Regions from separate parts of the Stenotrophomonas sp. ATs4 genome, predicted to be linked through region 2. Evidence: riboswitches for the same ligand, from Rfam matches in the RefSeq annotation. Region 2 holds a riboswitch; the other holds the start of a gene.
The links. A riboswitch is a leader RNA that binds a small molecule or an ion and turns the genes downstream of it on or off. The one in region 2 is predicted to bind thiamine pyrophosphate.
Positions count from the first base shown of each region.

Region 1: it holds a riboswitch for thiamine pyrophosphate, as region 2 does, so the genes downstream of both, thiC (phosphomethylpyrimidine synthase ThiC) here and ABR323_RS08945 (TonB-dependent receptor) in region 2, are expected to answer to the same signal.

Region 1 is NZ_JBLYPK010000009.1:96,317-100,683, forward strand. It holds gene ggt (gamma-glutamyltransferase) at 1-267, shown strand, start outside; gene ABR323_RS16510 (BCCT family transporter) at 545-2,122, opposite strand; TPP riboswitch at 2,369-2,470, shown strand; gene thiC (phosphomethylpyrimidine synthase ThiC) at 2,553-4,367, shown strand, end outside.
Region 2 is NZ_JBLYPK010000004.1:179,202-183,568, reverse strand. It holds gene pnuC (nicotinamide riboside transporter PnuC) at 1-491, opposite strand, end outside; gene ABR323_RS08945 (TonB-dependent receptor) at 500-2,689, opposite strand; TPP riboswitch at 2,760-2,854, opposite strand; gene ABR323_RS08940 (phosphotransferase enzyme family protein) at 2,979-4,103, opposite strand; gene ABR323_RS08935 (glycine zipper 2TM domain-containing protein) at 4,229-4,367, opposite strand, start outside.

The DNA.
Region 1 (4,367 bases), on a different contig from region 2:
CAGGAGGCCGGTGATGCACCGCGCATCCAGCATGAAGGTTCCACCGAACCGACCGGGCAGGCCACGGCGATGACCGATGGTGGTGAGGTGAATCTGGAAACCGGCTTCCCGTACGAGACGGTGCGTGCGCTGATGCGCAAGGGGCATCGCATCGTGTTCGCCGACGGCCCGTATGGTGGCTACCAGGCGATCCTGCGTGATCCGGACACGGGCGTGTACTACGGTGCTTCGGAGAGTCGAAAGGATGGGCAGGCAGCGGGGTATTGAGGTTTCCGGCCACGGACAGTTTCCGTGGCCATCACCGCAGGAAAAGAAAAAAGAAGAGCAAGAGCAACGGCAACAGCCGCGCGCTTTGGGTTGGGGTCGGATCCGTTTTCCGCAGGAAAACGGATCCGACCCCTTCTTGTTTTCCGATACACCTCATCCACGCATGGCGTGGATCTACTACCCACACCGCCCCGCCCAACCAGCAGCAACCCAGAGCCGCGTTTGCTGTTGCCGTTGCTTGAAGAAAGCGGTGCAGCCGCAGGCTGCAAAACAACCCTCAATCCTGATCCTGCGCGCGCGCTGCCTCCGCCTGGGTCTCCTCCTGCGCCGCCATCTCGCGTGCGATCCACGCATCGATCATGTGCCGCTGGCGCTGCGCCTGCCGCCGCTCGCGGGTGTACTCCTGGTCCAGCACCCGGTACAGCGACACCATCACCAGCACCATCAGCAGCGCAAACGGCAACGCCGCAATCGTGATCATGCCCTGCAGCGCATCCAACCCGCCCGCGAGTAGCAGCGCACCGGCAATCAGCGCCACGCCCACGCCCCAGGCCAGCTTGCGCTTGGGGGGCGGATCGCCGGCCTCGTCGGTGGACATGCTGGCCAGCACCAGCACCGCCGAGTCGGCCGAGGTCACGAAGAAGATCATCAGCAGCACCAGCGCGATGCACGACAGCAGCAACGGCAGCGGCATGCTGTCGAACATGGTGAACAGCACCGTCTCGTAGCCGTTGCCCAGCGCCTGCAGCAGGTCGGCCTGGCCGAAGATCTGCATCCAGATCGCGGTGCCGCCGAATACCGAGAACCAGAAGAAGCCCAGCAGCGTCGGCGCCAGTACCACGCCGATCACGAACTCGCGCACGCTGCGTCCACGCGAGATACGTGCGATGAACGAGCCGACGAACGGAGCCCAGGAAATCCACCAGGCCCAGTAGAAGATCGTCCAGTCGGCCACCCAGGTGCTGGACGAGAACGGCGACATGCGCAGGCTCATCGTCACCAGCTGGTTGAGGTAGGAGCCCAGCGTGGTGGTGAAAGTATTGAAGATCGCGCCGGTGGGGCCAAGCACCAGCACCAGAAGCAACAACACGGCGGCCAACGCCAGATTGAAGTTGGACAGCCATTTGACACCACGGTCGACGCCGCTGAGCGTGGAGGCCATGTACAGCACGAACGCCACCGCAATGATCACCAGCTGCAGCGGAGGGCCCGCGTGCAGGCCGAACACGCGCTCCATGCCAGCGGCGATCTGGATGGTGCCGAAGCCCAGCGTGGTGGCAACACCGATTGCCGTTGCAACGACAGCGGCAATATTGACCACACGCCCGATCCAGCCACGATGGTGGCGACCGATGATCGGCTGCAGCATGTCGCTGACCAGGCCACGCCCGTTGCGGTTGAACTGGAACCAGGCCATCGCCAGGCCGATCAGCGCATAGATGGCCCATGGGTGCAGGCCCCAATGGAAGAACACATAACGCATGGCGGCGCGCGCGGCGTCCATGCTTTCGGGGGCCAGCCCCTCCGGAGGCTTGCTGAAGTGCGAAATGGGCTCGGCGGCGCCCCAGAACACCAGGCCGATGCCCATGCCGGCGGCGAACAGCATCGACATCCAGCTGGCGCGCGAGAATTCCGGTTCGGCGTCTTCGCCACCGATGCGCAGGTTGCCGAAGCGGCCGAAGGCGAGATACATCAGGAACACCAGCGCCAGGAACACGACCAGCAGGTACAGCCAGCCAATGCCGCGGATGAGTTCACCGAGGATGCTCTGCACCACGGCATTGAAGGGGCCCGGTGCAACACCGGCAAGCAGCACCAGCAGCAGAACCAGTGCGATGGAAACGCGAAACACCATGAAGGGGCTTCTCCGATCAAGGGATTGAGGGGAGCGAGCAGAGCTTGCTGCGAGGGGCCGGCGGCATGCAGCACGAACCGGGCAGGGGCCGCGAAGGCGGCGAGCGGAACATCGGTCGCAGCGACACGATGCGCGTGCACGTTACTGAACGCGATGTCACGGTTCTGTTAATACAGAAACAGCGGATCCACGCCGTGCGTGGATGCAACAGCCAGGAGCTGCAGTGCGTTCTATGCTCTAATGCGCACCAAGAAGCGGGGGTACCGCGGCCATGTGGCCACGGTTGAGACAGTCCCTTGGAACCTGATCCGGCTCATACCGGCGTAGGGAAGCTTTGCAATGCAGCCATGCCCGGACTCCGCCCAAGGACCGTCCGGGCGCGGCAGCAGTGCGCCGCCGCTTCGTCCCCGACCTACCTGGACGATGCCCGATGAACGCACAGCTCTCCGCCCTGCAGCAACAGGCCCAGCAACTCTCCGAATCCGTGACCCGGCCGATTCCCGGTTCGCGCAAGATCCACGTGCCCGGTTCACGCCCGGATCTGCAGGTGCCGATGCGCGAGATCGCGCTGACCCGCACGCCGACGCTGTTCGGCGGCGAAGAGAATGCACCGGTCACGGTCTACGACACGTCCGGCCCCTACACCGATCCGGACGTGCGCATCGATCTGTCCGCCGGTTTGCCGGAACTGCGTCGCGGCTGGGTGGAAGAGCGCGGTGATACCGAGCAGCTCGACGGCCTGAGTTCGTCGTTCGGCCGCGATCGCGAACATGACCCGAAGCTCGACGCTGTGCGCTTCCCCGCGCGCAGCCTGCCACGCCGGGCGCGTGCAGGTGCGAACGTCACCCAGATGCACTACGCACGCCGCGGCATCATCACCCCGGAGATGGAGTTCGTCGCCATCCGCGAGAACCAGCGGCTGGACGCGATCCGCGATGCCAGCCTGCTGCAGCAGCATCCGGGCGAGGCATTTGGTGCCTCGATCCAGAAGATCATCACACCGGAGTTTGTGCGCGATGAGATCGCACGCGGCCGCGCGGTGCTGCCCAACAACATCAACCACCCGGAAAGCGAGCCGATGATCATCGGCCGCAATTTCCTGACCAAGATCAACGCCAACATCGGCAACAGCGCCGTCTCTTCGGGCATTGCCGAGGAAGTGGAGAAACTGGTGTGGGCGATCCGCTGGGGTGGCGACACGGTGATGGACCTGTCCACCGGCAAGCACATCCACGAAACCCGTGAATGGATCATCCGCAATTCGCCGGTGGCGATCGGTACCGTGCCGATCTACCAGGCGCTGGAGAAGGTCGATGGCCGCGCCGAAGCGCTCACCTGGGAGATCTTCCGCGACACGCTGATCGAGCAGGCCGAGCAGGGCGTGGACTACTTCACCATCCACGCCGGCGTGCTGCTGCGCTACGTGCCGCTCACTGCAAAGCGCGTGACCGGCATCGTCAGTCGCGGCGGCTCGATCATGGCCAAGTGGTGCCTGGCCCACCACAAGGAAAACTTCCTCTACACGCATTTCGAAGACATCTGCGAAATCATGAAGGCCTACGACGTGACCTTCTCGCTGGGTGACGGCCTGCGCCCGGGCTGCATTGCCGATGCCAACGATGCTGCGCAGTTCGGTGAGCTGGAGACGCTGGGCGAACTGACGAAGATCGCCTGGAAGCACGACGTGCAGACCATGATCGAAGGCCCCGGCCATGTGCCGATGCAGCTGATCAAAGAGAACATGGACAAGCAGCTGCGCGAGTGCGGCGAAGCACCGTTCTATACGCTGGGCCCGCTCACCACCGACATCGCGCCGGGCTACGACCACATCACCAGTGCGATCGGTGCGGCGATGATCGGCTGGTTCGGTACTGCCATGCTCTGCTACGTGACGCCGAAGGAACATCTGGGCCTGCCCAACCGCCAGGATGTGCGCGACGGCATCATGGCCTATCGCATCGCCGCGCATGCAGCCGACCTGGCCAAGGGCCACCCTGGCGCGCAGGTGCGCGACAACGCGCTGAGCAAGGCACGCTTCGAGTTCCGCTGGGAAGACCAGTTCCACCTTGGCCTGGATCCGGAGAAGGCCAAGGAGTTCCACGACGAAACCCTGCCGAAGGATGCGCACAAGCTGGCGCACTTCTGCTCGATGTGCGGCCCTCACTTCTGCTCGATGAAGATCACCCAGGACGTGCGCGAGTACGCGGAGAAGGGCATGCAGGAAAAGTCGGAGGCGTTCCGCGCC
Region 2 (4,367 bases):
ACGTACAGCGCGGCAGTCACGTGCAGCGACTTGAACAGGTAGGCGCCCACGTAGACCACGTCCACCGCAATCCACACCCACCAGCAGGCCACATGGCGACGTGCCTGCCACCACTGGCCGACCAGGCTCAGCGCGGTCAGCATCGCGTCCAGCCAGGGCAACGCGGCATCGGTGAAGGTGTGCATGGCCGCACCCAGCGCCACGCCACCGCACAGGCCGATGGCCAGGTCGCGCAACAGCTTGCCGCGCGCCAGCGGCACGATGCGGATGCTGCCCTCATCGGCGGCGTGCTGCCGCCAGTTGAGCCAGCCGTAGACCAGGAAGCCACCGAAGGCGACCTGCAGCAGAGTGTCCGAGTACAGCTTGGCCTCGGCGAACACCAGCCCGTACAGCGCCACCGACAGCAGGCCCACCGGCCACGCCGCCAGCCGGCGCCGGGCCATCAGCCAGACGCCGAGGATGCTGCACAGCGCGGCGGTCCACTCCAGCATCACGCCGCTCACAGCGCGAACGTCACCGACAGGCGGGCCTGTCGCGGTGCGCCGGGGAACAGGTAGTAGTCACCGCCGCTGCTGCCGGTATCGCGCCAGTAGAAGCGGTTGAACACGTTGTCCACCGACAGGTTCCAGGTCACCGCGCGCTCGTGCAGGCGATGCTGGAAACGCAGGCCAGCGTCGAACACCGAGTAGTCCGGTGCGCGCACCCCACCGTCGGCGCGGGCGACATTGGCCCCGGCATAGCGCCAGCCACCGGTCACATCCAGGCCCTGCACGAACGGCAGCGCGTAGGCCACGTGCACGCTGGCGCGCACCTTCGGCACGTTCACCAGCTGATGGCCTTCATAGGCCGGGGTGCCGGTGTCGCGCGCGCGCGCCTGCAGCACGCTGGCGCTGGCCACGATCTGCAGTGCATCGGTCAGCTGGCCGTTGGCGGTCAGCTCCAGGCCGGTGTGGGTCTGGGTGCCCTCTTCGATGAAGGTGTAGCCGACGTCGCTGTTGTCCGGTTTGGCGTACTGGTACGGCTGCGAAATGCGGAACACCGCTGCGCCCAGCGTCAGCGCTTCGACCGGCACGTACTTCACGCCCACTTCCACCTGCCGCGACTGTACCGACGGCAGGAAGGTGTCGGCGTTGCTGGTCCAGAACGGCGCTTCCTGGCCCAGCGAGATGCCGCGCACATAGCTGGCGTAGGCGTTGAGCTGGTCGGTGGCCTTCCACACCACCGCGGTCTGCGGCAGGAAGCGCGACAGGCGGCTGTGCCGCTGCGGGGTGCCACGCTTGTCATAGGCGCGCTCGTCCAGGCGCACGAAGCGGCCGCCGGCCAGCCACTGCCAGTCATCGCCGAAGCTGATCCGGTCCAGCGCGAAGAACGCGGTCTGGCGACTGTCCAGGCGCCGTGCGGACGGGCCCGGCATCTTCGGCGACGGCGCGAACACCGGCACCTGCGCGTCGTGGATGTTGGTGGTGCCGACGTATTCGTTGACGCTCGGGCGCTTGTCCACGGTGCGGCGGAAGTAGTCGGCACCGAGGGTCAGCTCATGGCCGACGCTGCCGGTCTCGAAGCGGCCACGCAGTTCGGCACGGGCCTGCTGGTTGCGGCGGGTGTCATCCGGGCTGCGGTAGTCGTAGACGTCGTAGTCGCCATTGGGCGCGAAGTAGTTGCCCGGCACGCTGCCATCGGCGCACTGCACGGCGTAGTAGCAGCCATAGGCGAAGGCGACGTTGTCATCGATGACCGAGCGGCTGTGGCCGACCGAAACGCGCGACTGCCAGGCCTCGTTGAAGTCGTAGGTATGCAGCGCGGTGATGTTGGTGCTGGCAATATCCACCGGACGCTGCCACGGCTGGTAGCCGAGCAGGTGCTCGCGATCGACGCCGCGCGGCAGGTCGCGCGCGCCCAGCAGCTGGTAGCCGGACACCGAACGCTGTGAACTGGTCTGGTAGTTGGCATCCACTTCCAGCTTGCCGCGCTCGCCGATCAGCCAGTCGGCGGCCAGCGAGTAGAAGTTGCGACGGCCATCGGCGTGCTCGACATAGGAATTGCTGGAGTCCCATGCAGCATTCAGGCGCAGGCCGAAACGCGGGGTGATCCAGTGGCCGACATCGACGGCGACGTAGCGCGAGCCTTCCGAATCGGTACCGAGTGTGGCGGTGCGCACTTCGGCCGGGCGCTTGCCGATGTAGTTGATGATGCCGCCGGGCGCCATCACGCCTGCAGCCAGGCCGGCTTCACCCTTGAGGATCTCCACCGACTGCACGTTCTCCAGCGCCAGGCGCTGTTCGCCGGCGATGGACAGGCCGTTGAAGCGGTAGCCGGTGGCCGCGTCCAGCGCGAAGCCACGGATGGCGATGTTCTGGTAGTAACCCACCGGCGCGTAGGCATCACCCAGCGAGGCATCGTTGCTGGCCAGCTCGGACAGCGAACGTACCTGGCGGCGGTCGAGGTAATCGCGCTCGAGCACGTTCACCGACGCCGGTGTGTCCTTCCAGCTGCCGCCACCGAAGGCGTTCACGCGTGAGGTATCGGTCTTCGGTTTGCCGGCCTGCACGCGCACCGCCGCCAGTTCGGTCGGCGAGCGTTCGGCGCCAGTGGCAGCCGCATCAGGGGACGCCTCGGCCTCGCTGGCGTGCAGCGGCAGCGCGGCGCAGAGGGCGAGGGAGAGCAGGGTGGGGCGCAGGCAGCGGTTCATTCGATTCGTCTTCGGACAACAAGGGAGACGAAGCGACGGCGCGCAGGTGCACCGGCCCATGACGGGGGTGTGGCTGCGGCTCAAAGCTCCCTACGCCGGTGCAAACCGGATCAGGTTCCAAGGGACTCTCTCAGCCTGGCAATCCAGGCACCCCCGCTTCAGGTGACCATTTCACTACAAATGGTACGGATTTGCGAGCGTCCCCCGGGGTCGGATCCCTTTCCGGCGGAAAGGGCTCTGACCCCAGCCACGCGGCAGGTGCCGCCAGGCATGGCCCGGCGTACCCGGGTCACGCAGCGGCGCGCAGGGCCTGCAGCAGTGCCTTTCCGGGCGTGCTGTGGAACCACGCAGGGTGCCCCAGCATGAAGGGCTGCCACGCCACATCCGCGTTCGTGGTCGAGCCGGTGACGCCTTCGAAGTACTCCACTTCGGACAGTGCGAAGTCGAAATGGACCATCGGCAGCAGGTCTGCCAGCAGGTGCACACGTGCCGCCGACAGCGGCAGCACCTGGCGGTAGCCATCGAGCAGGGCCAGCGCGATATCGATGCGCACCGCGTCCATGCCGCGCTCAAGTTCCAGCCACGCGATCGCATTGCGCTCGATCGCGGTGGCGAGATCGAACAGTGCGCTGGTAGGCGAGGCCAGGCCGAAATCCAGCACGGTGCTGACCTGCCCGTCGCGCCACAGCAGGTTGGAGACATGCCAGTCGTTATGCGCCCACAGCCGTGGCTCGTGGCGCAGGCGTTCGGCCAGGCCGGCATGCCATGGCAGCACGTCGCGCTGCAGCTGCGCTTCCCACGGAATGCGCGCGAGATAACGGGCCAGGCCGGGACGCTCGTGCAGTTCTGCCTTGATCGCCGCGATGGGATCGTCGGCACGGATCAGATCGTCGCGCGCGACCAGCACATGGGTGCTGCGCTGGGGTGCGTGGTAGCGGGCCGCAGCACGATGCAACTGCGCGAGTGCACGTCCGGCTTCGCAGGCCCGCGCGATATCGGTCAACAGCGACCACGACACAGCGTCGCGATAGAGGTCTTCGCCCGCGCCAACAGCATGCAGTTCAAAGGTCCATTGGCCATGCTCGACGGCGGTGTGGCCATCGGCCGCCGACAGCACCTGCACCACCGGTACGCCAGCAGTGGCGAGATGAGCGATGAAGCGGTGCTCTTCTTCCAGGCAGGCTGCGCTGCGCACGCTGTGGTGGTGGCGCTTGATGAACACCGCGCCGTGCGTGCCCTCCACGATGGCGGCGGCCGACAGCGGGCGTGGGCTGTGCCAGCGCGGTTGGCTGTCGGCAGCCAGCTGTGGGTAGCGTGCGTGCAGCCAGACGATGTCCTGCGCGCTGATCGGTGGCCAGTCGGCAGCAACCTCGTCGTTGTTGAGGCCCTGCACGCGATGGGAGGAAGACGTCATGCCGCAGCCAATGAGGGAAAAGTCACATCCAAGGCTGCGCATTCAACGCCATGAACGCGGCCAACGCAAACGGGCGGGTCATCGACCCGCCCGTCCGTGCATCGGCATGGGGGATGCCGCGCTGCTTACCAGCCGCGATGGCGACCGCGGTCGTTGTAGTAGCGGTTGTCGTAGTAGCGCTCGCGCTGCCAGCGGCGGTCATCGCCACGGTCGTAGTAGCCGCTGCGGTAGTAGCCACGGTCGTAACGGCGGTCGTAGCGGTTG